3 regions of the Pseudomonas flexibilis genome follow, and region 3 is predicted to be linked to each of the others. Evidence: predicted binding sites of a transcription regulator. Region 3 holds the regulator's gene; each other region holds the start of a gene.
The links. The regulator sigma-54, encoded in region 3, starts transcription at its own class of promoters, with help from an activator protein. The targets are predictions, from matches to a motif close to ANTGGCATNNANNTTGCTNT.

Region 1 (6,698 bases), on a different contig from region 3:
TGGCCGTGGTGCGCCACGAGGTGGACTACCTGGCTAGCGCCTATCAGGGTGAGTGGCTGTGCATGGGTACCTGGATCGTCGAATCCGACCACCGGCTGCGCATGCTGCGGCGCTTTCAGTTGGTGCGCCCGGCCGATGGCGTGACCCTGCTGCGCGCGCAGACCACCTTTGCCTGCATCGAGCTGTCCACTGGTCGCCCGCGACGCATGCCGGCCGAGTTCGTTGAGGGTTATGGTCGGGCGTTGGTGATGACACAGCCGTAGGCAGCCGCCGACGAGCTCGCGGACGAGTCCGCTCCCACAGAGCCGGTCGCGGTGCTGGACCCGCGCCAGCTCCCGCCTGCGCAATCATCCCCGTACACTACGCGCCCCTTGCGCTCCACGAGTCATACCCATGCAAATCGCCCTGGCCCCCATGGAAGGGTTGGTCGACGAACTGATGCGTGACCTGCTCACCCGGGTGGGCGGCGTCGACTGGTGCGTCACCGAATTCATCCGCGTCTGCGACCGGCTGCTACCGGAGAGTCAGTTCCTCAAGCTGGCGCCGGAGCTGGCGCGTGGTTCGCGCACCGCGGCCGGCACGCCCATGCGTGTGCAGCTGTTGGGTTCCGATCCCGCCTGTCTCGCCGACAACGCCGCCCTCGCCTGTGAGATGGGCGCGCCGGTCATCGATCTGAACTTTGGCTGTCCGGCCAAGACGGTCAACAAATCACGCGGTGGGGCGGTACTGCTCAAGGAGCCGGAGCTGCTGCACCGGATTCTGTGCGAGGTACGGCGTGCGGTGCCGGCGTCGATTCCGGTCACCGCCAAGATGCGCCTGGGCTTCGACAGTCCCGACGGCGCGCTGGATTGCGCGCGTGCGCTGGTGGACGGTGGGGCCGGGCAACTGGTGGTGCATGCCCGCACCAAGGTGCAGGGCTACCGTCCGCCCGCCCACTGGGAATGGGTGGCTCGCGTCCAGGAGGCGGTGCGCGTGCCCGTATACGCCAACGGCGAAGTCTGGACATTGGAAGACTGGCAGCGCTGTCGGGCTGTCAGCGGCGTTGAGGATGTGATGCTCGGTCGGGGCCTGGTGGCGCGGCCCGATCTGGCGCGGCAAATTGCTGCTGCCCGCGTCGGCCGTGTCGTCGAGCCCATGGGGTGGGGCGAGCTGCTGCCGCTGCTGCACGAGTTCTGGCAGCGCTCGCGCAACCGGCTCGCGCCGCGCTACGCGCCGGGGCGGCTCAAGCAGTGGCTGGGTATGCTGACGCGCGGTTACCCGGAGGCCGTGGGTCTGTTCGAGCGGATTCGCCGCGAGGAGGACTGTGACCGTATCGAGGACCTGTTGCGTGCCGAAGAGAAAGACGTCCTCCTTCGGGCGGGCTGACTTGCCGCTGCGCTATACACGACTATCGTGACAAAACGGTTACGACGCAGGTTCGCTGGTCGCATGGATGCACTCGGGTAGTACGCTGCGGGAGGGGAGGTCGTGCCGGCAAGCCGGAAGCGTGGGTGCCGCACCGGGATTCGTTGCCTGCGGATTGCCCGCGTCGCCTGGAAGCCCCCATGTCATTCCTGAAGCCTCTGCTGCTGCTCGCCTATCTTCTTTCCGGCCATGACTATTACCGGGGGCGCCTGGCCGAGCTCGAGGGGGTGGGCGCCACCGTCCTGTTTCTGGGAATGTTCGGCTTCCTGGTCGCTTGCCTGTTCCTGGCTGCCTACTGCCGGCAGGCGGTGCTGCGCTGGGGATACGCGCTGGCGCTGTTCGGCGCCGCGGTGTTCTTCGACGCCTACCACCGCGTGACCGTCGATTACCTGACCTACCCGCAGTTCGTTTCACTGCTGCATTCACATGCCTTCATCGACGAGGCGTACCATCAGTTTCGCGACAGCATCCTGCATGCCGGAGCCACCGGTGTGCTGCTGCTGCTCGGCATCGGTCTGAGGCCGGCTTCCGCGCCGGTACCTAGGTGGGTGGCGGGTGTCGCGCCCTGGGTGGGTCTACTGCTGCTGGCCAGTGTGCTGTTCGTGCGTGCCGGTGCAGGCGCCCGTGGCCTGCCGATGATGTATACGCCGCTGGCCTATCTGGGGCTGTACAGCTATGAGGCGCTGGGCGACACCGTGGGCGAGCGTCAGCCGGTCTCGCTGCCGCGCAGCGGCCGGGTCGTCGATCACGACATCGTGCTGATCATCGACGAGAGCGTGTCCGGCCATTACCTGGATATCAACCACCCGCAGGGAGTGACCAGCGGTCTGAAATCGCTACCATCCGGGGTGAGCCTGTTCAACTACGGTTATGCCGCCTCGATTGCCAATTGCAGTGCCGACACCAATGTCACCCTGCGCTACGGTGGCACCCGTGACGACTACCTGCGCATCAATTCCACCATGCCGTCCATCTGGCAATACGCCCGGCAGGCGGGGCTGCGTACGGTCTACATCGATGCCCAGCGTACCCATGGCGCCCTGCAGAACCTGATGACCAAGGACGAAGTGCTGGAGCTGGACGCCTTCATCCAGTACGACGACGTGCGGGTGCGCGATCGCGACATGGCGGTGGCCGACAGCCTGGTCGAGCTGCTCGGCAACGACCGGCCCGAGCTGATCCTGGTCAACAAGATGGGCGCGCATTTCCCGGTGCACGACAAGTTCCCTGACGAATTCCTGCGCTACCAGCCGGCGTTGCCGCGCGGCCGCTACCTGGACATCGGCGATACCGGCGAGCGGGACGGTTTCGATGGTCGGGCCGAGGACTGGCTGCGCTACCGCAACGCCTACCGCAACACCTTGCTGTGGAATGTCGGGGAATTCTTCTCGCGGCTGCTGGCACGGGCCGACCTGAGTCGCGCCGTGGTGTTGTATACCTCGGACCATGGCCAGGACCTGCACGAGCGCGGTAACCCGGGCCTGAATACCCATTGTGGTGGCGACCCGGTGGTGGAGGAGGGGCTGGTGCCGCTGGTTGTCCTGCAGGGCAGCAATCTGCAGACCCTGGACTGGGCGGCGGCGCTGGAAGCCAATCGCAACAATTCCAGCCACTACAACCTGTTCCCGACGCTGTTGCAGCTACTCGGCTACGAGCTGGAGGCGATACGGGTCACCTACGGCACCCCGCTGAGTCTGCACAGCGACGACGAGTTCACCTTCAATACCCGCTTCAATGCGCGCCTGGGTGCGGAGCCCGCCTGGAAGCGCATCGAGCTCGACGAGGTGGTGTCCCCGGACCTGTGACCTGACCCCGTTTTTGGCTTTTTTTGTAGGAGCGGACTTGTCCGCGAGCTCTTTCGTGCAATCCCCAAGAGCTCGCGAATGAATTCGCTCCCACGGGTGCGCTGGCCTTCGCCCTGGCAGTCGCCTTTGCCGTCGAGCGGCAAGCGGGTGCCGCCTGCCGCGTTTCTCGTCCAGGGTCATTGCTCTAAGTGCCTGAAATCAAAGGGTTTGGTCGGCTGGCACAGTGCTTGCTTTCCTTTGGGCAGGCAAGGCGACCGGCAACGGCGCCCGGCAAACGATTCGAGGAAGTGCACATGGCTATCAGTTTCGACAAGGCGCTGGGGATTCACGAGAAAGCTCTGAACTTCCGCGCGCAGCGGGCCGAGGTGCTGGCGAACAACATCGCCAACGCCGATACGCCGCACTACAAGGCGCGTGATCTGGAATTCTCCAGCGTGCTGGCCAGCCAGACCAGCAAGAACGGCACCTTCAACCTGAACCGCACCAGCGCCCGGCATATCGAGGGCGAGGGCGTGTCGTTCAGCGCCGAGTCGCTGCAGTACCGCACCCCGCATCACCCGTCCATCGATGGCAACACCGTGGACGCGCAGGTCGAGCAGGCCGCCTACACCAAGAACGCGGTGGATTTCCAGGCCAGCTTCACCTTCCTCAACAGCAAGTTCAAAGGCCTGATGTCGGCCATCAAGGGGGAATAAGCCATGTCGCTGACCAACGTATTCAACATCGCCGGTAGTGGCATGAGCGCCCAGAGCACCCGCCTGAACACCGTGGCGAGCAACATCGCCAACGCCGAGACCGTGTCCTCCAGCCTGGAAGAGACCTACCGCGCCCGCAAGCCGGTGTTTGCCACCGTGCTGCAGGAGCAGGTCAATCCGGCCGGCCAGTCGCTGTTTGCCGAGCAGGACGCCGCCGGTTACGGCGTGCGCGTCGCCGGCATCGTTGAGGATCAGGCCGAGCTGCAGGCCCGCTACGAGCCGACCCACCCGGCGGCGGACAAGGACGGCTACGTCTACTACCCGAACGTCAATGTGGTCGAGGAAATGGCTGACATGATCTCCGCCAGCCGCGCCTTCCAGACCAACACCGAAATGATGAATACCGCCAAGACCATGCTGCAGAAGGTGCTGACCCTCGGTCAGTAAGGTGAAGGATCATGAGCACCGTTAATACCAATACCTCGCAATCCATTCTCGACCAGTACCAGCTGAAGCAGAAGCCGAGCACCACCGGCGACAGCGCCCTGGGCAAGGATTCCTTCCTGCAGCTGCTGGTCGCGCAGATGGAAAACCAGAACCCGCTGGATCCGCAGGACAACACCCAGTTCGTCGCCCAGCTGGCGCAGTTCTCCAGCCTGGAAAGCATGAACAACCTGAACTCGACGGTGGAGTCCTTCATGGGCAGCTACCAGTCGTCCCAGGCGCTGCAGGCGTCCTCTCTGGTCGGTCGCTCGGTGATTGTCGAGACCGACAAGTCGCTGGTCGACACCAGCAGCAGCCTGACCGGCAACGTGATGATGCCGGCCAATGGCAGCAACCTGACGGTCAAGGTCTATGACGACAAGGGTAACCTGGTGAAAACCCTGCCCATGGGCGACTGGAGCGCCGGTACCGTCGATTTCATCTGGGATGGCGTCAACGAGCAGGGTGAGAAAGTGCCCTCCGGCAATTACAAGTTCGTGGCGGAAGCCGAAATCGACGGCACGCCCACCGCGCTGTCCACCTTCCTGCCGGCCACCGTCAACAGCGTTACCCTGGCGGGCGGCGAAATGTACCTGAACCTTGCAGGCATGGGGCGCTTGCCGCTCTCCAGCGTCCTGACCATTGGCCAATAACCGGATTCTGAAAGGAGTTTCACCATGTCGTTCAACGTCGCCCTGAGCGGTCTGGCCGCGGCCAACAAGGATCTCGCGGTTACCGGCAACAACATCGCCAACGTCGCCACCACCGGCTTCAAGGGTTCGCGCGCCGAATTCGCCGACGTCTACTCGGCCTCCATCCTCGGCACCGGCGGCAAGGTCGCCGGTTCCGGTGTGCGCACCGCTGCCATCTCCCAGCAGTTCACCCAGGGCAATATCAACCACACCGGCAACAGCCTGGACCTGGCCATCAACGGCAATGGCTTCTTCGCGTTGAGCGCCCAGGGGCAGATGATGTACACCCGTGCCGGTGAGTTCGGTACCGACAAGGATGGCTATATCCAGAACAGCTCCGGCTTCCGCCTGCAAGGCTACGAAGTGGGTGTCGGTGGGCAGATTCTGCAGGGCAAGAAGACCGATCTGCGGGTGGATACGTCCAACGTTTCGCCCAAGGCTACCAGCATCATCAACGAAACCATCAATCTGGACTCGACCGCCTCGGTGATCGATCCTGCGGTGCATCCCTTCGATCCTGCGGACCCGAATACCTTCAACTGGTCTACTTCGGTGCCTGTGTATGACTCGCTGGGTAACGTCCATACCCTGACCCAGTACTTTGCTAAGCGCAGCGGTAATGAATGGGAAATGTTGACCCAGATCGATGGCCTGAACCCTACGGTGCCGGTAGTTCCGAACGACTTTAGTGCCATGAGCACCACTCTGACCTTCAACTCGGCCGGCACCTTGGATACGGCACTGCCGAGCCCGACCAGTATTGATCTTACCGCCTGGGAGCCGGCTGAGCTGAATCCGGCCACAGGTGCCTGGCAGTCCAACGGCTCGGTCGCCAGTGCCACCGGGGTGCATGTCGACTTTAGCAACATGACTCAATACAACGCCGTCTCCGCCGTCACCAGCCAGAACCAGGATGGTTACGCTACAGGCCAGCTCTCCGGCCTGAACATCGACGAAACCGGCAACATGTTCGCCGCCTTTACCAATGGCCAGTCCAAGCTGATCGGTCAGGTGATGCTGGTGAACTTCTCCAACCCGCAGGGTCTGAAGCCGGTCGGCGGTACCGCCTGGGTGGAAACCTATGCCTCGGGCGTACCGATCGAGGGCATGGCCAAGACCGGCACCTTCGGTGCCATCCAGGCCGGCGCGCTGGAGGAATCCAACGTCGACCTGACCGCACAGCTGGTACAGCTGATCAAGGCGCAGAGCAACTACCAGGCCAACGCCAAGACGGTCACCACCCAGACCACCGTCATGCAGACCACCATCAACATGACCTGATGGTTGCGCGAATAAGGAAACGGGAGCCTGCGGGCTCCCGTTTTTTGTTTGGCCCGATGTAGGGTGGACAGCGCTATTCCTGTCCACCATCGCGCCGGCATGGCGCGCTCGGTGGATCGGTGAAGCGCGATCCACCCTACGATGCTGCAGCCCCCAAAAAGAAGCGTCGCGGCTAAAGCCCCTCCTACAGGTCATGTGCGGTACTTCGCATCTGGCACGATGCTTGCTCCTTCTCTGGCAAAGCCCGCAAGGGCGGCAAGAACCTGCCGGAGGATTGAAGTGGACAAGATGCTTTACGTGGCGATGACCGGTGCCAGCCAGAACACTCTGGCTCAGCG
Region 2 (6,698 bases), on a different contig from region 3:
GTCGTGCGGGCCGCAGCCGCCGCTGGCGGCCAGGTCGACGCGGATGCCCGCCGCGCGTCCCAGGGTGTCGTAGAACTTGAAGTAATGCTCGGCGTAGGAGTTGCCAATGATCAGGTAGCGGCGCGGGCTCTCCCGGTCGCCACCCGGGCAGCCAAGGCTGACGAAATCCGGACACTGCTGCTTGTCGATGGAGTTGAACGCCAGCCGGGCCGGCGCCGCGTCGGTATCCAGGCGAAAGGGCGCGCCGTGGCTCAGGAAGATCGCGCCGAACAGCAGCGCGCCCAGTGCGTTGGGTACCGCACAGAAGCGCACGAAAGCCGGGCGGAACCCCAGCCGGGCATTCTTGATCGGCGTTTCGATGAAGCGGTAGGAGACCCAGGCCAGAGCAAAGGCTGCCGCCACGATGAGCAGCGCCTGGGCCGGCGCAATGCGAAAGCCGCCGTCGCCGAAGTCGAACAGGTAGCGGGTGAAGGACACCAGCGGCCAGTGCCACAGGTACAGCGAATAGGACAGCAGCCCGATGCCCACCAGGGGCTTGCACGCCAGCAGCCGGTACACGGGCCCCTCGCGTCCGCCGGCGAGCAGGATGGCGGTGGTCAGGCAGGGAATCAGCGCCGTGAAGGAGGGGAAGGGCAGGCTGGCGTCGTGCAGGACCAGGCTGGCCAGCAGCACCAGCAGGGCGGGCGCGGTAAGGCGAGCGTCCAGCGGCGGCAGGCGTCCTTCCGCCTTGAGCACCGCCAGGCCGGCGCCGATCAGCAGCTCGAAGGCGCGGGTGAACACGCTGTAGTAACTCCACTTGGCCAGGGTGCTGTCGCCCGACAGCCAGCTGGCGCCAGTTACCGACAGCAGCGCCAGTCCCAGCAGCACCGGCAGCAGCAGGCGCCGCCGCTTCGCCGCATCAGGCAGCAGTGCGAACAGTCCGAACAGGATGACCGGCCAGATCAGATAGAACTGCTCTTCCACCGCCAGCGACCAGGTGTGCAGCAGCGGCCACTGCTCGGCGTCGGTGGAGAAATAGTCGCCCTGGCGCAGCGCGTAGTTGAGGTTGGACACGAAGAACAGTGACGAGAAGGCCGACACCGCGTACTTCTTGAGGTCGTAGGGCAGCATCACCAGGAAGGCCACCAGTGTCACGCCCGTGAGCATGAACAGGTAGGCCGGCAGGATGCGCTTGATGCGCCGGCGGTAGAACTCCGCCCAGGAGAACTGCCCGGTGGACATCTCATTGAGCAGGATCGAGGTGATCAGGAACCCGGAAATGACGAAGAAGATGTCCACGCCCAGGAAGCCACCCGGCAGCCAGCGGTGGTCGAGATGGAAGACGAACACGGCGAGCACGGCCAGCGCCCGCAGGCCGTCGATACTGGGGTTGTAAGCGTTGGCTGCCATGCGCTGAAGGCTCCTGGTCAGTTCTCCGATGCCTGGATCAGGCTCTGCACCCAGAGCGTCGCGGCGGCATCCAGTCCCTCCGCGGAGAAGTGACAGCGGTCCGGCAGCCGGTAGCGGGGCTCGATGAGGGTGTCGGTGTTGGGCCCGCGCAGCACGCCGGGCAGTTCGCGGATCAGTCGGTCCTGCACGGCCAGCAGCTGTGGGTCCACCGAATTGCCGCAGTAGGACGCCTGCGCCAGGTAGAGCGGGGCGGTGATGCCGTCACGCCGCAGCTGTTGTTCGAAGGCCAGGAACGCCCGGCGGTAGTCGCCGGCCTGGCGGTGCCGATGGTTGGCTTCGCCCTGGTGGACGAGAATCGCGTCCACACGCCCCAGTTGCTGTTGCAGGGCGGCGTATTCGTGCACCAGGTAGTCGTAGTAGGGCGGTCGGCTCAACTGCTCGAGGGTCTTGCCGTTGGCGCCGGCCAGGGCGAAGACCGCGCCGGCGTAGGCGGTCTGCTCCACCAGCCGATCGCCCACCCGTCCCCACACGCTGCCCTGCTGACCCTGCCCGCCCAGGGCGGGGTCCTCATAGCGATACAGCACGCCGTTGTGGAAATTCAGCACGTTGTGGCGCGGCACGTAGCCGATCTGCCCCGAATTGACCGAGTTGGACTGCCCGTAGGTCAGGAAGATGGCGTAGCCGGCGGTGTCCAGGCCGAGCACCGTGGCGCGGCCGCTGGCGTTGGAAAAGCGCGAGGCATCCTGCACCAGCAGACCCTTGAAGCGGTACAGCTGCGGGCTGTTGAACACGAAGAACAGGGCAACGGCGTTGGTTGCCAGCAGCAGGCCGATGATGGCCAGGTAGCGGGGATGGGCGCTGCGCATATCGGCGTTCCGTGCGGTCGGGCGCCACGACACGGCTGCGCTTTCGGGATCAGGTTGTCTGATCGTCGGGGAGGGGAAAAGTTTGGCCGGAAGCGGGCAACAGGGGAGTGGCCAAACAAAAGCGCCGCCCCGGAGGGCGGCGCTTGTCTAGATATCCGGCCCGCGAGGGCGGGATAGCAGGCTTACAGGCTCTTGGAGATGGAGAAGATGAAGTGGTCGTCGTTGCCATCGATATCGTTGCTGGCGTAGGTCAGGCCCAGGTCCAGGCCAGCCAGGGTCTTGCTGACGCCCAGGCTCCAGTCGACGTAGTCGTCGCCGGCTTCTTCGTTGTCGTCGAACTTGGTCTGGCCGACCGAGGCGGACAGGCCGAAACCGGCCGGCAGTTCCAGATCGTAACCGACGTAGTAATACAGCTGTTCGGTAGCGTCGGTACGGTACTTCACACCGACGGTGGCACCGTAGGCACTGAGGCTACCCAGGTACTCCACGTCATCTTCCCAACCAGTGCGCGGGTAGGTGTAGGTGGCCACGGAGACATCGAAGGACACATCTTCGGTGAGGTTGCCGCCGTAACCGAGGTAGTAATCGATCTCGACGCCAGCGCCCTTCTCCTGCATGTCATCCATGCTGGAGCCCCACATGCCGATGTACAGGCCGCTTTCGTGGGCGATATCCAGGCTGCCCTGGATAGTGCCGGCGCCGCCATTCAACGAGGTGCCACGGGACACGTAGTCAGTAACGAATGTGGCGGTCATGCCCACATCGAACTTGCCCACCGGGCTGTCGACGGACTCCGCGAAGGCCGCACCGCTCATGACTGCCGAAGCTACTGCAACTGCGAGGGAAAGTTTCTTAAGCATGCTCTTGCTCCATGTCGCTTAGTTATTTGAGGGTGGGCCCCTCGATTTATAAAACCAGTGGCTATTGGTCTTATTTCAACCGGGACTAAGCATATCCCTTGCCAAGTTCGAAAAAAACCGTGCAAACCCGGGATTCAGAGCCTCCTTTGACGAATTCGAGGTTTTCGACTAGCCCAGCGCTGCTCTTTTTTGGTGCGCGATCTTGCGCTCAAAGCGCGACGATCATGGCGTTAAGCCACGGCTGGCGTGGGCTGGCTGGATTGGGCAGTTGCGGTGCATGCGGTCGAGAGGCGGCAGGTTGCCGAGGCGCGGGGGTCATGCAACCCGGACCGGCGAGACGGTCCGGTGGACGCCAGCGGTGTACAATGCGCGCCGTTTTTCGTCGAACCCGTCCGCATCCGTGCGCGGACGGCGCTCCGGACCTGCCCACAAGGACACTTATGAGCCACGACACACTGCACGCCGGGCCGCTTACCCGTGGTCTGAAGAACCGCCACATCCAGTTGATCGCCCTGGGTGGCGCCATCGGCACCGGCCTGTTCCTGGGCTCGGCGGGCGTCATGAAAAGCGCCGGTCCCTCGATGATCCTCGGCTATGCCATCGGCGGTTTCATCGCCTTCCTGATCATGCGCCAGCTGGGCGAGATGATCGTCCAGGAGCCCGTGGCCGGCTCTTTCAGCCACTTCGCCCACAAGTACTGGGGCGGCTATGCGGGCTTCCTGTCCGGCTGGAACTACTGGGTGCTGTACGTGCTGGTGGGCATGGCCGAGCTGACGGCGGTGGGCAAGTACGTGCAGTTCTGGTGGCCGGAAATTCCCACCTGGGCCACGGCCGCGGCCTTCTTCGTGCTGATCAACCTGATCAACCTCAGCAATGTGAAGGCGTTCGGCGAGGCCGAGTTCTGGTTCGCCATCATCAAGGTGGTGGCCATCCTGGCCATGATTGGCCTGGGCATCTATCTGCTGGTCACCGGTCTGGGCGGTGAGCAGGCGTCCATCACCAACCTGTGGGCCCACGGCGGCTTCTTCCCCAACGGGGTGACGGGTCTGGTGATGATGATGGCCATCATCATGTTCTCCTTCGGCGGCCTGGAACTGGTGGGCATCACCGCCGCCGAAGCCGCCGAGCCGCGCAAGGTGATTCCCAAGGCCATCAACCAGGTGGTCTACCGCATCCTGATCTTCTACATCGGCGCGCTCACCGTGCTGCTGGCCCTCTATCCATGGGACAGCCTGGTGGCCGAACTCAATGCGGCTGGCGATCCCTACAGCGCCAGCCCCTTCGTGCGCATCTTCTCGCTGATCGGTAGCGACACTGCCGCCCACGTGCTCAATTTCGTGGTGCTTACCGCAGCGCTGTCGGTCTACAACAGCGGCGTGTACTGCAACAGCCGCATGCTCTACGGTCTGGCTGAACAGGGTGACGCGCCGCGTGCCCTGATGAAGGTGAACCGTCGGGGTGTGCCGGTGCTGGCCATCGGCGTTTCCGCGCTGGTGACGCTGCTGTGCGTGCTGGTCAACTACCTGGTGCCGCAGAATGCCCTGGAAATGCTCATGTCCCTGGTGGTCGCCACCCTGGTGATCAACTGGGCGATGATCAGCCTCGCGCACCTGAAGTTCCGCAAGGCCATGCTGGCCCAGGGCGTGGCCACGCACTTCAAGGCGCTCTGGTCGCCCCTGGGCAACTACCTCTGCCTGGCCTTCGTGGTGTTCATCCTCGGCATCCTGCTGCTGATTCCGGGCATCCGGGTCTCGGTTTACGTGATTCCCTTCTGGTTGCTGCTGATGTGGGTCGCCTATCGCGTGCGCCTGAAGGCGGGTGACCCGCCGTCACAGCGCTGATCTGCTGCTTTAGCGGGCGCCTCCGGTCGCCCGCTTTGTTTGAAGTCCTGCCTTTTTGCAGGGTTTTTCCCTTCCGTTTCCCGGTTTTTTTGCTCGCCAGCCCTAAAGTCTGCGGTTTTGAAGTCGATTAGTTGGCGTCAACTTTTGCTGGTGGCGTGGGTCGCCCCGCGAAATCGCTACGGGAGCGAGAAAACATGAATGGCATAGGAAGTGTTCTGGCGAACATGGGGGTCGGCCGCAAGCTGCGGATCGGCTTCGGCCTGATCATGCTGCTGACGCTGGCAGTGGCCGGTACCGGCTACTACGCCCTGAACGCCGTCCAGGAACGGGCCAGCCAGATGCAGGCGATCGCCGCTATCGAGCGCGCGGTGGTAGAGGCGTATGCCGCCGAGATCGATTACGAGTCGAATCGCAAGGATCAGGCGCTGCGCAAGGTGCGTGACAGCCTGGCGTCTGCGGCCACGCAGAGCGAGGCGTTGGCGGGAAAACTGGAGGGCGAGGCCCGCCAGCGCATCCTGGCGATTGGTGACGACGCGCGTGCGTTCGTTGTGCAGTTCGACGCGGTCGTAGAGAACTTCAAGGCCGCCGTCCTCCAGCGCCAGCGCATGGAGGAAGCCGCTAACGAGGCCCGTGACGAATTCAGCCAGATCGAACTGGAAATGTACGATGCGGTTCGCGAACTGCGCCTGCAGGGTGACCGGCTCAGAGGCAGCGATCCGCTGACCCTGGCGGAGACGGCCTCGGGCCTGAACCAGCGCATGATGGACCTGCGCCTGGCGGAGTTGCGCTACATCCACTTCTTCCGCGAGGAGTTCCTGCAGAACTGGCAGGACCTGTACGCCGAGCAGCAGCGGATCTCAAACAACCTGATCCACTGGCTGGACGATGAGCGCAAGGAAGGTCTGCGTACGGGGCTGCGGTCGCTGGAGCTCTATCGCCAGGCCTTCGAGGAGTTCCGGCAGGCCCGTGACACGCGCCTTGCCAGCAGCGAAGAGATGGGCCGCATCGCCGCCCAGGCGGTCGCCCGGGCTCAGCAAGCGGCAGCCAGCGCCGCGCAGGCGATGGACGCACAGATCACCCGCGTGGCCTTGTTGCTGGCGGGCTTCACGCTGGCCGCGCTGGTGCTGGCCGCGGTGGCCGGTGTGCTGATCACCCGCTCCATCCTGCAGCCGTTGCGGCAGACCGTGGAGATCGCCCGGCGTGTGGCCGAGGGCGACCTGCGTTACGAGAGCAGCGTGAGCCGTCGCGATGAGCTGGGGCAACTGCAAAGCAGCATGGCCAGCATGACGGCCAGCCTGCGTACCCTCGTGGGGCACATCGAGGACGGCGTGCAGCAGATCGCCAGTTCGTCCGAGGAGCTGGCAGCCGTGACCACCCAGACGAGCACCGGCATGCAGTCCCAGCGCCAGGAAACCGAGCAGGCGGCAACCGCCATGCACCAGATGGCCCTGACCGTGCAGGAGGTGGCGCGCAACGCGGAGCAGGCTTCGCAGGCCGCCCATGAGGCGGATAGCGAGGCCCGCCAGGGCAATCAGGTGGTGCAGCGGGCGGTCGGCCAGATCGGCGACATGGCCCGCGAGGTGGAGGAGACCGCGACCGTCATCCAGAGCCTGCAGGCCGAAAGCGGGCGAATCGGCAGTGTGCTGGAGGTGATCCGCGCGGTCGCCGAGCAGACCAATCTGCTGGCGCTCAACGCCGCCATCGAGGCGGCCCGTGCGGGTGAGCAGGGTCGCGGCTTCGCC
Region 3 (6,698 bases):
GGGTGGTGTCGATCTTCAGGTCGGCCAGGTCGCTGATCGGCCCGAGCAGCAGGCTCTCGTCCTGGATCGCCTCGGCCAGCGACCGGGTGTCATTGGTCAGCGGATGGCGGCGGCGGGTTTCCGAGAAGCGCTTGAGCAGCGTCTCCTCGTCGGCGTCCAGATACAGCACATCGCAGTGGATGTGCCGGCCACGTACTTCTTCGAGCAGTTCGGGGAAGCGCTGCAGATGGCTGGGCAGGTTGCGCGCGTCGATGGACACGGCAACCAGTGGATGCAGCAGTTCGGTATGGATCAGCGCGCGCTCGGCCAGCTCGGGCAGCAGGCCGGCGGGCAGGTTGTCGATGCAGTAGAAGCCGCTGTCCTCGAGGACATCCAGCGCGGTGCTCTTGCCCGAGCCGGAGCGGCCACTGACGATGATCAGGCGCATGTCAGTGCCCGCCCAGTTCGTCCACCACGGTCTGGTAAAGCGCCTCGTTGCTGGCGGCGCCACGCAGGCGTTCACGGATGTCGGCACGTTCCAGCAGGCCGGCAATCTGGCGCAGCAGTTCAAGGTGCTCGTCGGTGGCGGCGGGCGGCACCACCAGCACGAATAGCAGATCGACCGGGACACCGTCGATGGAGTCGAAGTCGACCGGGGCGTCCAGGCGCAGGACGGCGCTGATCGGCGCGTTGCAGTTCGGCAGGCGGCAGTGCGGAATGGCGATGCCGTTGCCGAACCCCGTGGAGCCCAGGCGCTCGCGCGCGATCAGCGCTTCGAACAGCTCGCCGGCATCCAGCCCGGGCTGCTCGCGCGCGATCAGGTTGGCGATGAATTCGAGGACACGTTTCTTGCTGCCGCCCGGTGCGTTCACCTGGGAACGCCCGGGGGTCAGGATGCTTTCGAGTCGGATCATGGAGTCGGAGTCAGCGGACGGTGGCGCCCTGCTCCCGGTCGAGGCGCTTTTCCTTGGCCTTGATCAGTTGGCGGTCGAGCTTGTCGACCAGCAGGTCGATGGCCGCATACATGTCGGTGTGCTCCGCGTTGGCAACGACTTCGCCACCGGCGATATGCAGGGTGGCTTCGATCTTCTGCTGCAGTTTTTCCACCTGCATGATCACCTGAACATTGGTGATGCGGTCGAAGTGGCGCTCCAGCCGGGAGAACTTCTCCTCGACATAGCCGCGCATGGCCTCAGTCACATCCAGCTGGTCACCACTGATGTTGACTTGCATACCTGTTCTCCTTCTTGCCGTAGGGAGAGGACCGACCTCTGGTCGACCCTCCGAATCACTTTGACGCGCCAAGGGGTTCTGGGCATTGACCCTAATCATTCCGGCGCCGTTAAACAAGCCCACTGAACGTTTTACATCAGGCGCTTACGCTCGCTCGACGGCGCGATGCCCAGGGATTCCCGGTACTTGGCCACTGTGCGGCGTGCCACCTGGATGCCCTGTTCTTCCAGCAGGCTGGCGATCTTGCTATCGCTCAGCGGTTTCTTGGCGTTTTCCGCCGCCACCAGTTTCTTGATGATCGCCCGGATGGCGGTGGACGAGCACTCGCCGCCTTCGGACGTGCTGACATGGCTGGAAAAGAAATACTTCAGTTCGAAGATGCCGCGCGGGGTGTGCATGTACTTCTGGGTGGTCACCCGCGAGATGGTCGATTCATGCATGCCCACCGCCTCGGCGATGTCGTGCAGCACCAGCGGCTTCATGGCTTCCTCGCCGTACTCGAGGAAGCCGCGCTGGTGCTCGACGATCTGGCTGGCCACCTTCATCAGCGTCTCGTTGCGACTCTGCAGGCTCTTGATGAACCAGCGCGCCTCCTGCAGCTGGTTGCGCATGAAGGTGTTGTCGGCGCTGGAATCGGCGCGGCGCACGAAGCCGGCGTGCTGGGGGTTCACGCGCAGGCGCGGCACCGCCTCCTGGTTGAGCTCCACCAGCCAGCGGCCGTTGTGCTTGCGCACGATGACGTCGGGCACGATGTATTCGGGTTCGCTGGACTCGATCTGCGAGCCGGGGCGGGGGTTGAGGCGCTGGATCAGTTCCACCACCTGGCGCAGCTCGTCTTCCTTGAGCTTGAGGCGGCGCATCAGCTGGCTGTAGTCGCGGCCGCCGAGCAGGTCGAGGTAATCGCCGACCAGGCGCTGCGCCTCGCTGCGCCAGGGGGTGTCTTCCGGCAGCTGGCACAGCTGCAGCAGCAGGCACTCGCGCAGGTCGCGGGCGCCGATGCCCACGGGTTCGAAATGCTGCACGCGGCGCAGCACGGCTTCGATCTCGTCCAGCTCGATGTCCAGTTCCGGATCGAAGGATTCGAGGATCTCCTCGAGGGATTCTTCCAGGTAGCCCTGGTCATTGATGCAGTCGATCAGGGTCGCCGCGATCAATCGGTCGGTGTCCGACATGGGCGCCAGGTTGAGCTGCCAGAGCAGATGGCTCTGCAGGCTCTCGCCACCGCTGGTACGGGCGGTGAAGTCCCATTCGTCATCGTCGTTGCTGGGCAGGCTGCTGGCGCTGGTCTGGTAGACATCTTCCCAGGCGGTGTCCACCGGCAGCTCGCTGGGGATGCGTTCGCTCCAGTCGTTGACCTCCTCGAGGTTCTCGACGCTGCTCTGGGTCTCCTGGTAGGTGTTTTCCGGAGGGGGGCTGCCGGCGGCGTCGTCACCGTCGGCGAGCGGATCGCTGTTGTCGAAGTCCTCGCCTTCCTCCTGCCGTTCCAGCATGGGATTGGATTCGAGGGCTTCCTGGATTTCCTGCTGCAGGTCCAGGGTGGAAAGTTGCAGTAAGCGAATGGCCTGTTGCAGCTGCGGGGTCATCGTCAGCTGCTGGCCCATCTTGAGAACGAGCGATGGTTTCATGGCAGACCTTGTGTTCCGGCGGGTGTTCGCCTGTCCCTGCGGCGCGCCGGGGCGCCGACCGCAAGCAATTTATATGCCCGGCGACGAATTGTATATCCCGTTGGTGTGTCCGCCAGTCGCTCTACAGGCGGAATTCGTGCCCCAGGTAGACTTCCTTGACCAGCTGGTTGGCCAGGATGGCCTCGGCGTTGCCCTCGGCGATCAGGCGGCCTTCGCTGACGATGTAGGCGGTCTCGCAGATGTCCAGGGTCTCGCGCACGTTGTGGTCGGTGATCAGTACACCGATGCCTTTGGATTTCAGGTGCTGGATGATCTGTTTGATGTCGCCCACCGAGATGGGGTCGACGCCGGCGAAGGGTTCGTCGAGCAGGATGAACTTGGGTGCGCTGGCCAGCGCGCGGGCGATCTCCACCCGGCGCCGTTCGCCACCGGACAGGCTCATGCCGAGGCTGTCGCGGATATGGGTGATGTGGAATTCCTCGAGCAGCCCTTCCAGGGTTGCCCGACGGCCTTCGGCGTCGAGGTCCTTGCGGGTTTCCAGGATCGCCATGATGTTGTTGGTGACGGTGAGCTTGCGGAAGATCGAGGCTTCCTGGGGCAGGTAGCCGATGCCGGCGCGCGCGCGACCGTGCATGGGCTGGTGACTGACGTCCAGGTCGTCAATCAGCACCTGGCCGTGATCGGCGCGCACCAGGCCGACGACCATGTAGAAGGTGGTGGTCTTGCCGGCCCCGTTGGGGCCGAGCAGGCCGACGATCTGGCCGCTGTCGATGCGCAGACTGACGTCGCGGACCACCTGGCGCTTCTTGTAGCTCTTGGCCAGGTGACGGGCAATGAGGGTGGCCATTATTCGCTGGACTCCGCGGGCTTCTTGCGTGGCTGGATCACCATGTCGATGCGTGGCCGGGGCGTGGTGACGTTGCCGTCCTGGGCACGGCCGGCGTTGACCACCTGGGTGCGGGTGTCATAGACGATGCGTTCGCCTTCGAAGGTATTGCCGTCGCGCACCACCTTGGCCTGGTCGGTGAGCACGATGCGCTCGTTGCTGGCGAAGTACTCGATGGTGCGTCCGTAGGCATGCACCAGCGATTCGCCGACTTCCGGCTGCTGCTCGTAGTAGGCGGGGCGCCCCTGGGCGGTGAAGGTGTCGATCTCGCCGCGGGCGTTGCGGGTGACGGTCACGGTGTTGCCGGTGATCTTCAGAGTGCCCTGGGTGATCACCACGTCGCCACGGTAGATGGCCTTGCCCTGGCGGTCGTCCAGCTCGGCGCTGTCGGCCTGCACGTGGATCGGCTGGTCACGGTCGGTGGGCAGCGCCCAGGCGCTGCAGGCGGCGGCCAGGCAGCCGAGCAGCAGAAGCGGTTTAGCGAACGTCATGTTGGCCTCTTACGTTGGACAGCAACAGCACCCTGCCTTCCTTGACGTAGGCTTGCATGCCGGTGGCGGTGGTCACGCCATCGGGGTTCTCGATGCGCACCGGCTGGGCTGTCTCGGCATATTCTCGCTCGGGGAATACGGTCAGGCGGCTGGTGGTCAGCCGGGTGAAGCGGTTCGGGGGAATGGTCTGCTCGATGCGCACGTCATCGATCAGTTCCACCTGGGTGCCCTGGGGGGCGACCTCGCCGCGCAGGCTGCGCACGCGCCAGGGCTGTTCGCCGGCGCGATGGATCAGCAGGTCGGGCTGGTACAACAGGTTCGTATCGCTGTCCCTGAGGTGCTCCAGGCGCTCGGAGGTCAGCTCGTAACGCAGGCTGCCATCGGCCTGGTACTGCCGCGAATAGGCGTTCTGCACGAAGAAGTCCACCGAGGGCGGTGGCTGCTCGGCCTGCGGTTGATCAAGAAAACGCTCCGGCGAGATGTTCCAGTAGCCGATGGCGGCGAACACCAGGGCGATGATGATCAGCGGCAGAAACGTACGCAATTTGCCGAGCATGGCGGTGATCGTCTCTTCAGAGATAGGCGGACTGGGCTTCTTCGAGGTTGCCCTGGGCGCGCAGGATCAGTTCGCAGAATTCCCGCGCCGCGCCCGCGCCACCGCACGCCTGGGTCACGCCATGGGCGTGCTGGCGCACGAACGGATCGGCGCTGGCGACGGCCATGCCCAGGCCGACGCGGCGAATCACCGGCAGGTCGGGCAGGTCGTCACCCAGATAGGCGACCTGCTCATAATGGAGTCCCAGCTCGGCGAGCAGTTCATCGAGCACCACCAGCTTGTCCTCGCGCCCCTGGTAGAGGTGCTGGATACCCAGGTCGCGGGCGCGCTTCTCCACCACCGGCGTCTTGCGGCCGGAGATGATCCCCGTGCGCACGCCGGAACGCATCAGCATCTTGATGCCCTGGCCGTCGAGGGTGTTGAAGGTCTTGAACTCGCTGCCGTCGGCAAGGAAGTACAGACGGCCATCGGTCAGCACGCCATCGACGTCGAAGATGGCCAGGCGGATCTGGCGAGCACGTTGCAACAGGCTGTTCATCACATCACTCCGGCGCGCAGCAGGTCATGCATGTTGAGTGCGCCGACCGGCATATGGTTGTCGTCGACCACCACCAGCGCGCTGATCTTGTGGTCTTCCATCAGTTTCAGGGCCTCGGCGGCCAGCGCGTCGGCGCGGATGGTCTTGCCGGGGATGGTCATCAGCGCGTCGATGCCGGCGTCGCGCACGTCCACGCCGCGATCCAGCGCGCGGCGCAGGTCGCCGTCGGTGAACACGCCGGCCAGACGGCCATCGGCTTCGGCCACCAGGGTCATGCCCAGGCCCTTGCGGGTCATTTCCAGCAACGCCTCGCGCAGAGGGGTCCCCCGTCGGACCAGCGGCAGCTCGGCGCCCTGGTGCATGACGTTCTCGACCTTCAGCAGCAGGCGTCTGCCCAGCGCGCCGCCCGGGTGGGAGAAGGCGAAGTCCTCGGCAGTGAAGCCGCGCGCCTCCAGCAGGGCGATGGCCAAGGCATCGCCCAGCACCAGCGACACGGTGGTGGAGGAGGTGGGCGCCAGGTTGAGCGGGCAGGCCTCCTGGCTGACGCCCGCGTCCAGGTTCACCGCGGCGGCCTGGGCCAGCGGCGAGGCGGGATTGCCGGTCATGCTGATCAGGGTGATCCCCAGGCGCTTGATCAGCGGCAGCAGGGTGACGATCTCGCTGGTGGAGCCGGAGTTGGACAGGGCCAGCACCACGTCGTCGCGGGTGATCATGCCCATGTCGCCATGGCTGGCCTCGCCGGGATGCACAAAGAAGGCGGCGGTGCCGGTGCTGGCCAAGGTGGCGGCGATCTTGCGACCGACGTGCCCGGACTTGCCCATGCCGACCACGACCACACGACCCTTGCACTGAAGGATCAGTTCACAGGCGCGGGTGAAGTCGCCATTGATGCGCTGCAACAGGGCTTCGATGGCTTCGAGCTCCAGGCGAATGGTGCGCTGGGCGGATTGGATCGGCGTGCTGGTCTGGTTCATGGCACAGGGAACCGCTGGAAGGAAAAGGCGGGATTATAACGACAAAGGCGGTGGCGCTCATCAGGCCGCGCGGAATGCTTTGATGTCTGGTCATCTATATGAATAGATGTCGAGATGTGTCATTATTCTGATATCAAATTAATGGCGCTGGCGGGCAAGGCTTGCGCTCCGAGTGGATGAGTCTGATGAGCGAATGGTTGGCGAATCTCAGTGTGACCTTGAAGCTGGCCCTGGGCTTCGGTCTGGTCCTGGTATTCACCGCGACGCTGGCGGTGGTCAGCTGGAACGGCCTGGACCGGGTGATCGAGCGCGGCGGCTGGGTAGCCCAGATCAACGAGCTGGGCGAGCTGCTGGGGCGGTTGCGCGCCGAGCGGCTGGGCTATCAGCTCAGCGTGGGCGACGAGCAGCAGGCCGAG

Region 1: a site for sigma-54 is predicted at 3,424-3,443, ahead of flgB (flagellar basal body rod protein FlgB). Genes of this name have one in related genera too.
Region 2: a site for sigma-54 is predicted at 3,202-3,221, ahead of PT85_RS03020 (TorF family putative porin). Genes of this name have one in related genera too.

Annotation. Positions count from the first base shown of each region.
Region 1 covers NZ_JTAK01000002.1:221,103-227,800, forward strand. The annotation lists gene PT85_RS04810 (acyl-CoA thioesterase) at 1-263, shown strand, start outside; gene PT85_RS04815 (tRNA dihydrouridine synthase) at 394-1,365, shown strand; gene PT85_RS04820 (sulfatase-like hydrolase/transferase) at 1,545-3,209, shown strand; gene flgB (flagellar basal body rod protein FlgB) at 3,503-3,904, shown strand; gene flgC (flagellar basal body rod protein FlgC) at 3,908-4,351, shown strand; gene PT85_RS04835 (flagellar hook assembly protein FlgD) at 4,363-5,040, shown strand; gene flgE (flagellar hook protein FlgE) at 5,065-6,360, shown strand; gene PT85_RS04845 (flagellar basal body rod protein FlgF) at 6,640-6,698, shown strand, end outside.
Region 2 covers NZ_JTAK01000001.1:624,786-631,483, forward strand. The annotation lists gene PT85_RS17455 (acyltransferase family protein) at 1-1,389, opposite strand, end outside; gene PT85_RS03015 (sialate O-acetylesterase) at 1,407-2,255, opposite strand; gene PT85_RS03020 (TorF family putative porin) at 2,438-3,115, opposite strand; gene PT85_RS03025 (amino acid permease) at 3,556-4,956, shown strand; partial or broken gene PT85_RS18455 (HAMP domain-containing protein) at 5,223-6,245, shown strand; gene PT85_RS18460 (methyl-accepting chemotaxis protein) at 6,348-6,698, shown strand, end outside.
Region 3 covers NZ_JTAK01000003.1:217,539-224,236, reverse strand. The annotation lists gene rapZ (RNase adapter RapZ) at 1-427, opposite strand, end outside; gene ptsN (PTS IIA-like nitrogen regulatory protein PtsN) at 429-893, opposite strand; gene hpf (ribosome hibernation-promoting factor, HPF/YfiA family) at 904-1,212, opposite strand; gene PT85_RS09055 (RNA polymerase factor sigma-54) at 1,344-2,837, opposite strand; gene lptB (LPS export ABC transporter ATP-binding protein) at 2,959-3,684, opposite strand; gene lptA (lipopolysaccharide transport periplasmic protein LptA) at 3,684-4,214, opposite strand; gene lptC (LPS export ABC transporter periplasmic protein LptC) at 4,201-4,770, opposite strand; gene PT85_RS09035 (KdsC family phosphatase) at 4,787-5,308, opposite strand; gene PT85_RS09030 (KpsF/GutQ family sugar-phosphate isomerase) at 5,308-6,282, opposite strand; partial or broken gene PT85_RS18550 (methyl-accepting chemotaxis protein) at 6,459-6,698, shown strand, end outside.